2 regions of the Roseburia sp. AF25-13LB genome follow, and region 2 is predicted to be linked to the other one. Evidence: predicted binding sites of a transcription regulator. Region 2 holds the regulator's gene; the other holds the start of a gene.

Region 1 (4,441 bases), on a different contig from region 2:
GTATCATCACTTTTCTTGGCACATTATAACAATTATGAAGCGAATATGCAAACTACTGAGGTACTGCCTGTTTAAAAATACATGGAAAAATGTATTTTTAAATGCAGATAAATACTCTCCGGGTACTTGTGAAATAGGCGGAATCATGCTATACTAGGCGTTATGTTGATATATTTTATGATGTTGTATGAAATATAAATTCACATAATTATAATCAGAGGAGGAATAAATATGAAGAACATGAAGAAATTTGCAGCACTTTTATTAACTGCAGCAATGACAGTAGCAATGGTAGGATGTGGCTCATCTGTAGCTGCAAACACAGTAAATTCCAAGGATGACCTTCCGGGAAAGAAAATCGGTGTTCAGCTTGGAACAACCGGAGATGCCGATGCAACAGCATATGAGGACGAAGGAAGCACCGTAGAGCGTTACAACAAAGGTTCTGATGCAATTCAGGCATTAAAGACCGGTAAAATTGATTGTGTAATCATCGACAAGCAGCCTGCAGAGGCATTTGTTGAGAAGAATGATGACTTGAAAATTTTAGATGATACCTTTGACGCAGAGGAATATGCAATCTGTATCGCAAAAGATAACACAGATTTAACAGACAAATTCAACAAAGCAATCGAAGAGTTAAAAGCAGATGGAACAATCGATACTATCATCAGCAACTATATTGGTGATGAAACAGGAGAGCATCCATATGAGACTCCGGAGGGAACAGAATATCCAAACGGAAAACTTACCATGGCAACCAATGCGCAGTTTGAGCCATACGAATATTATGATGGTGACAACGTAGTTGGTATCGATGCAGATATCGCAAAAGCAATCTGTGACAAGCTTGGTTATGATTTAGAGATTGAAGATATGGAATTTGATGCAATCATCGCAGCAGTATCTTCCGGTAAAGCAGATTTTGGTGCAGCAGGAATGACTGTAACAGAAGACCGTCTTAAGAACATTGACTTTACAGATACTTATGCAACAGCAAGCCAGGTTATTGTAGTAAGAAATAAATAATCGGTATAGGAGGAAAGACCTTGAGCGATTTTTTAAGCAGCTTTCAACAGGATTTTATAGAGAAAGACAGATATCTTTATCTGTTACGTGGTCTTGGCAATACACTGCTTATTGCAGTGCTTGCAGTACTTCTGGGTATTGTGGTTGGATTTTTAGTCGCAATTATCCGTTCCACCCATGATAAACATGGTGGATTAAATGTTTTGAATTTTATATGTAAAGTGTATCTTACCATATGGCGTGGAACCCCTACGATGGTACAGCTTTTGATTATGTACTATATTATTCTGGTTGCACTCGATAATAAGATTGCAGTGGCTGTAATCGCTTTTGGTTTGAATTCGGCTGCCTATGTGGCAGAGATTGTACGTTCCGGAATCATGTCTGTAGACGAAGGACAGTTTGAAGCTGGACGAAGCCTCGGACTGAATTATTCGCAGACCATGCGTCTGATTATTCTGCCACAGGCATTTAAGAATGTACTTCCGGCACTGGCAAATGAGTTTATTACCTTACTGAAAGAGACTTCCATCAGTGGATATATTGCAATCCCGGATTTGACAAAGGGTGGCGATATCATCCGTAGCCAGACCTATGACCCGTTCTTACCATTGTTCGGTGTTGCAATTATCTACCTGATAATCGTTATGATTTTAACGGCTGGTGTACATAAACTGGAAACGAGGTTGAGAACAAATGAGCGATAAGAAGGTATTGATTGAAGTAAAGGATTTGTGTAAATCCTTTGGAAATGTAAATGTATTAAATGGTATCTCCACAGAAATCGCCCAGGGAGAGGTAGTAGCCATCATCGGACCATCCGGTTGTGGTAAATCTACATTCTTACGTTCCTTAAATCTTTTAGAGGAGCCGACTTCCGGTGTGATTACTTTTGAAGGAACAGATATCACGGATAAATCCGTAGACATCAACAAGATGCGTCAGAAGATTGGAATGGTATTCCAGCAGTTCAATCTGTTTCCAAATTATACCGTAAAAGGAAATATCATGCTGGCACCGGTTCAGACCGGACTTATGAATAAGGAAGAGGCATCTAAGCGTGCGGACGAGCTTTTGATGAGAGTCGGACTGTCTGATAAAGCAGATACCTATCCGGCAATGCTTTCCGGTGGACAGAAACAGCGTATTGCAATTGCAAGAGCACTGGCAATGAATCCGGATGTCATGTTATTTGACGAGCCGACTTCCGCACTGGATCCGGAAATGGTAGGAGAAGTCTTAGAGATTATGAAAGAACTGGCACAGGATGGCATGACCATGGTAGTAGTAACACACGAGATGGGATTTGCAAGAGAAGTGGCAAGCCGTGTCATGTTTATCAATGAAGGACAGATTCAGGAAGAGAATACACCGGCAGAATTCTTTGCCAATCCACAGAATCCGCGTCTTTGCGACTTCCTTTCCAAAGTATTGTAGGAAAAGAACAGATAAAACGGAAAAAATAGTTGATAAAAAGTTTTCATAAGCTATTGCAATCAGAAAAGAAATAGTCTATGATAAAACCGTTATATGACTGACGGATAAGTGGAAAAACCACATGAAGTATAACGAAAACGAGCCGACCGTCTGGGCGATGAACCTGGAGGACCGGCTCGTTTTTTTTTGTATGTTATTTTGAACACCAAAAGATATTGACAAAAAAATGACAGTCAGTATATACTAACTACAGTTAAACAAGACTAATTCAAACCAATGAATAAAAAGTCTGTTGACAGTAAATTTAGTAACCATTCAGTGTTCATACTGAATACATTTTTTTAGGAGGATATCGCAATGATAGAAATGAAAGAGTGGGATGGATTCGAAGGACGTCTCTGGAAAGAAGAAATCAATGTTCGTCAGTTCATTCAGGACAACTACACTCCATATGATGGAGATGAGAGCTTTTTAGCTGAGCCGACAGATGCAACCAACAAGCTGTGGGATGCACTTCAGAAATTACAGAAAGAAGAGCGTGCCAAGGGTGGCGTTCTTGATATGGAGACAGAGGTTGTAACCGGAATTACAGCATATGGTCCGGGATATATCGATGAAAGCTTAAAAGATTTAGAGCAGGTAGTTGGTCTTCAGACTGACAAACCATTAAAGAGAGCATTCATGCCATATGGTGGAATCAAGATGGCTGTTCAGGCTTGTGAGACCTACGGCTATGAGGTAAATGATAAATTAAAAGAAATTTTCACCAAATATCATAAGACACACAATACAGCAGTATTTGACGCTTATACACCGGAAATGATGAAGGTCCGTCATGCTAAGATTTTAACAGGTCTTCCGGATACCTACGGTCGTGGACGTATTGTAGGTGATTACCGCCGTGTGGCATTATACGGACTGGATTACTTAATCGCTGAGAAGAAGAAAGACAAAGCAAACTGCGGATGCGGACAGATGACAGATGATGTCATCCGTTTAAGAGAAGAAATCGCAGAGCAGATTAAATGTCTGGAAGATATGAAGAAACTGGCTGAGATTTACGGATATGACATTTCAAGACCTGCAACCAATGCAAAAGAGGCTGTCCAGTGGTTATACTTCGGATACCTTGCAGCAATCAAGACACAGAACGGTGCAGCAATGTCAGTAGGACGTGTTTCTACTTTCCTTGATATTTATATTAAGAGAGATATGGATAAGGGAATCCTTACCGAGCAGCAGGCTCAGGAGCTGATTGACCATTTCACAATGAAACTTCGTATGGTAAAATTCGCACGTATTCCTTCTTACAACCAGTTATTCTCCGGTGACCCTGTATGGGCAACCCTTGATGTAGCAGGAACAGGTGTAGACGGACGTTCCATGGTAACCAGGACAGACTTCCGTTTCCTTCATACTTTAGAGAATATGGGACCGGCACCAGAACCAAACCTTACTGTATTCTATTCATCCAGACTGCCACAGACCTTCCGTGATTATGCAGCACGTATCTCGATTGAAACAAGCTCAATCCAGTATGAGAATGATGATGCAATGAAACCGGTATGGGGCGATGATTATGCAATCTGCTGCTGTGTATCTGCTACACAGACAGGTAAAGAGATGCAGTTCTTCGGCGCTCGTGCAAACCTTGCAAAATGTCTGCTTTACGCAATCAATGGTGGTGTTGATGAGAAATCAGGCGAGCAGGTAGGACCAAATTACGCACCAATTACAGCTGAATATCTTGACTATGATGAAGTAATGGCAAAATATGACAAGATGATGGACTGGTTAGTAGACATCTATGTAAATACACTGAACCTGATTCAGTATATGCATGATAAATATTACTATGAAGCAGCAGAGCTTTCTCTGATGGATACCGACTTAAAGAGAACCTTTGCAACCGGTATTGCAGGATTTTCACATGTTATCGATTCTCTTTCTGCAATCAAATATGCAAAAGTAAAAG
Region 2 (4,441 bases):
ATAACCGTTTCAGCCATGCCTTTGAGTTAGAGGGCGGACTGACTTTTCGCAGTGAGATAAACGGTGTGTTAAAGGGACTTGGTTTTTCGGAAAATGATTTCGGAAAGAAAATGTCAGAGTTATCCGGAGGACAGAAGACCAGAGTGGCATTAGGCAGACTTCTGGTAACCAAGCCTGACATTATCATGCTCGACGAGCCGACCAACCACCTTGATATGGCATCGATTGCATGGCTTGAAAACTATCTTTTGAATTATAAAGGAGCCGTAATTATCGTAGCCCATGACCGTTATTTCTTAGACCGGATTGTTACGAAGGTAGTGGAAATATCCCGCCATACGGCAACGGTATTTCCGGGAAATTATACCGCATATGCGAGGCAGAAGGAAATACAGCGGGAAAGTCTTTTGCGACAGTATTATAACCAGCAGCGGGAAATCAAGCACCAGGAAGAAGTAATATCCAAGTTAAAATCCTTTAACCGGGAAAAGTCCATTAAGCGTGCGGAAAGCCGTGAGAAGGCATTGGATAAAATAGAACGTATTGAGAAGCCAATCGATGAAAAAACAGATATGCATATTACATTGGAGCCGGAAATTACCAGTGGAAATGATGTACTTTCGGTGAAAGGTCTTTCAAAATCTTACGAGCATAAACTGTTTTCAAACATTGATTTTCAGATTAAGCGAGGGGAAAAAGTTGCTTTAATCGGAAATAACGGTACCGGGAAAACCACCATTTTAAAGATAATCAATGGAATTGTAGACGCAGATGCCGGGGAGATAAAGCTTGGAAGCAATGTGGAAATCGGATATTACGATCAGGAGCATCAGAACTTAGACCCGGATAAGACGTTATTTGATGAAATTGCAGATGCTTATCCGAATCTGAAGGCAACGAAGATTCGAAATGTGTTAGCAGCATTTTTATTTACGGATGATGATGTGTTTAAGCGGATTCGTGATATCAGTGGTGGAGAAAGAGGTCGTGTTTCACTGGCAAAACTGATGTTATCCAATGCGAACTTCTTAATTTTAGACGAGCCGACCAACCACCTTGATATTATGTCAAAGGAAATTTTAGAGTCAGCCATCAATTCCTATACCGGAACGGTGCTTTATGTATCCCATGACCGTTATTTTATTAATAAAACTGCCAGCAGAATTCTTGATTTAAAGAATGAAACAATTCTAAATTATATTGGAAATTATGATTATTATCTGGAGAAAAAGGAAGTTCAGGAGTTAGCGGCGTTTGGCACAGCTACACAGGATCGTGCAGACAATTCAGTGGCAAAAGGAAATGTCATTGTTTCCGATGGAACTGGAGAAAATAATGGAACAGAGCAGATATCCGGCGGAGGAAAACAGAAGTTAAGCTGGGAAGAAATGAAGAAACAGCAGGCAGCAAAACGTAAGCTGGAAAACGAATTAAAGCGTACAGAAGATGAAATTGCTAAGAGAGAGGCAAAGATAGAAGCATTAAATGATGAACTGTCAAAGCCGGAGGTAGCATCAAATTCCTATGAATTAAACAAAATCCATGAGGAGCAGATGCAGGAAGAGGCAGCGCTGGAAGAACTCTATGCAAAATGGGAAGAATTAAGTTTACAGAAAGATTGTTAAAGTTGTAACACATTGACATCCTTTCGGCAAGAAACTATAATTATTGTAGGGTATTGAGAGCAGGAGGAACTGGCAGAATGAGCAAAGAAATATCACAGGCAGTAATTCGTAGAATGCCAAGATATTACCGATATCTGGGGGAACTTTTAGATGAAGGGGTAGAACGTATTTCATCGAATGAACTGAGTGCAAGAATGAAAGTGACCGCATCGCAGATCAGACAGGATTTAAATAATTTTGGTGGTTTTGGACAGCAGGGATATGGTTACAATGTACAATTTCTGTATGAAGAAATCGGAAAGATTATGGGATTAAATGAACAGCATAATATTATTATTATTGGAGCTGGTAACTTAGGACAGGCACTTGCCAATTATGTGAAGTTTGAAAAACTCGGCTTCGTCATAGTAGGATTGTTTGACGTGAATCCGGAGTTATGCGGAAAATCCATTCGTGGCAATAAAATCGAAATGATTGATAAACTGGAAGAATTTGTAAAGACACATAAGGTAGATATTGCTACACTGACTATGCCGAAAGAAAAGGCAGATGCTGTGGCCAACCAGCTGGTAAGCCTTGGTGTACATGCAATCTGGAATTTTGCCCATGTGGATCTGGAAGTGTTGGATGAAAATGTTGTAGTGGAAAATGTACATTTATCAGACAGCCTGATGCAGTTATCCTATAATATGACAAAGAACAAAAGGGAAAAGGAAACGCTGGAATAGAGGTGTTTTTGCATGAAAGATGACAAGGAATTTCTGGAAGCATTAGAAAGCAGAAAAGTACCAATACTTGTATTGGATCAGAAATGGCACAGACTTTTTGCGTTAAGCGGAAAAACCAGTGAAATCAAGCAGCTGGAAGAAAAGGTAAATCAGTTGTTAGAACAGCAGGGAAAGCTTAATAATGATTTGAAAGAACTGAAAAAGACAAAGAATCGGTTGATGAAAAGCATTGTTGTCAACATGGAAGGAACTCATGAGGAAAATGAGGGGGATATTTCTTCCAGAAAATTAGATGAAGACAAGAGACTGATTGATGAAGTCAATGTCAAAATGGAAGAAATTGAGGATGAATTAATTGAACTTCCACGAAATATAAACAGTGCAAATCAGGAACTTATGTTAGAAAGCATGCGTTACTGCTATGAGAGACTAAGACAGAACAGCAAAGAAGCAGATGAAATTACGGACTGGATTGATAAGGTAAGGGTAGAACTTAAGAAAAATATCATCAAAAAACAGAACCGTGAAATCAACAACCGGCAGATTTATTCTTATATGCATGATATTTTTGGTGTGGATATTTTAAATATATTTGATCTGCGGCAGGAAGATGAAGACCGTCTGCAGGGAAAAAAAGCGGTGGAAAATGCGGACGAAAGGAATTAATTTATGGAATATCTTGTAAATTCCCGGGAAATGAAAACATGTGATACCAATACAATCGAACATTTTAAAGTGCCATCCATGGTTCTAATGGAGCGGGCAGCACTTTCTGCGATAGAAGTAATACAGGAAAAAGAAATTTCATGTAATCGCGTGCTGGTAGTGTGTGGAACCGGAAATAACGGCGGCGATGGTATGGCAATTGCAAGATTGTTATACTTATCCCACATTCCGGTTGAAGTATATCTCTATGGAAATAAAACACATTTTTCAAAGCAGGCAAAAGAACAGTATGAAATCTTGACATCATATGGTGTACCATTTATTGATGAAATGGAGGATGCAAATTCCTACAGCCTGATTATTGATGCGTTATTTGGCATAGGATTATCACGAAAATTAGATGATGAACTGGTGCACTTGATGGAACGGCTAAACCAGAGCAGTGCCCACCGGCTGGCGGTGGATATACCATCCGGTGTCTCGGCAGATAATGGAACTGTATTAGGTGGTGCATTCAAAGCAGATGATACCGTAACCTTTGCTTACTGCAAGACCGGAATGGTATTATTTCCTGGTGCAGAATACTGCGGAAATATTACGGTTAAGGATATCGGAATCGGAGAAGAAAGCTGGTTAGATAAAAGACCTGCAGCTTATGCAATCACAAAGGAAGATTTAAATTTTTTAAATAATCGTGCTGCTGATTCGAACAAGGGAACCTTTGGAAAAGTCCTTCTGGTTGCCGGAAGCGTGAATATGGCAGGTGCGGCGGTTCTTGCAGCAAAGGCAGCTTATCGCAGTGGCTGTGGTCTGGTGAGAATATATACACCGGAAGAAAACCGTATTATCTTACAGACAGCAGTGCCGGAGGCAGTTCTTACTACCTATTCTGCAAAAAAGGCTGATACACAGCAGCTGATAGAATGTCTGTCCTGGGCAGATGTTATTATTTTAGGACCTGGAATTGGCAAAAGTGATGTGGCACACAGTATTGTAAAGACGGTACTTAAGAATGCGGCAGTACCAATGGTAGTAGATGCCGATGCATTAAATATCATAGCAGAGCAGACCGAACAGCTTCTTCGCCCGCATACAGAACTGGTATTAACGCCACATCTAGGGGAAATGTCCCGGTTAAAACAGCTTGCCGTTTCCTATATCAAAGAAAATATTGAGCAGGTTGCGGAAGATTTCGCAAGGGAATATAATGTAATCTGTGTTTTGAAAGACAGCAGAACGGTAACGGCAATTCCTTATGGGAAAACATTTATTAACCGGAACGGTAACAACGGAATGGCTACTGCGGGAAGTGGTGATGTACTGAGCGGAATTATTGGAAGTCTGATGGCGCAGGGCCTATCTGCAGAGCAGGCGGCACCGCTTGGGGTATATGTACATGCGGCGGCAGCAGATGAACGGAGC

Evidence for each region. The regulator Rex, encoded in region 2, represses fermentation and respiration genes when NADH is low (regulators of the CRP and FNR family bind a similar motif). The targets are predictions, from matches to a motif close to ATTGTTAANTANTTAACAAT.
Region 1: pflB (formate C-acetyltransferase) is a predicted target of Rex. The motif match lies at 2,681-2,700, and genes of this name have one in related genera.

The regions. Positions count from the first base shown of each region.
Region 1 is NZ_QUFO01000009.1:116,033-120,473, reverse strand. Features, by position in the region: gene DWY37_RS12450 (transporter substrate-binding domain-containing protein) at 232-1,029, shown strand; gene DWY37_RS12445 (amino acid ABC transporter permease) at 1,050-1,736, shown strand; gene DWY37_RS12440 (amino acid ABC transporter ATP-binding protein) at 1,726-2,466, shown strand; ZMP/ZTP riboswitch at 2,550-2,629, shown strand; gene pflB (formate C-acetyltransferase) at 2,824-4,441, shown strand, end outside.
Region 2 is NZ_QUFO01000001.1:392,304-396,744, reverse strand. Features, by position in the region: gene DWY37_RS01970 (ABC-F family ATP-binding cassette domain-containing protein) at 1-1,625, shown strand, start outside; gene DWY37_RS01965 (redox-sensing transcriptional repressor Rex) at 1,703-2,353, shown strand; gene DWY37_RS01960 (hypothetical protein) at 2,366-3,019, shown strand; gene DWY37_RS01955 (NAD(P)H-hydrate dehydratase) at 3,023-4,441, shown strand, end outside.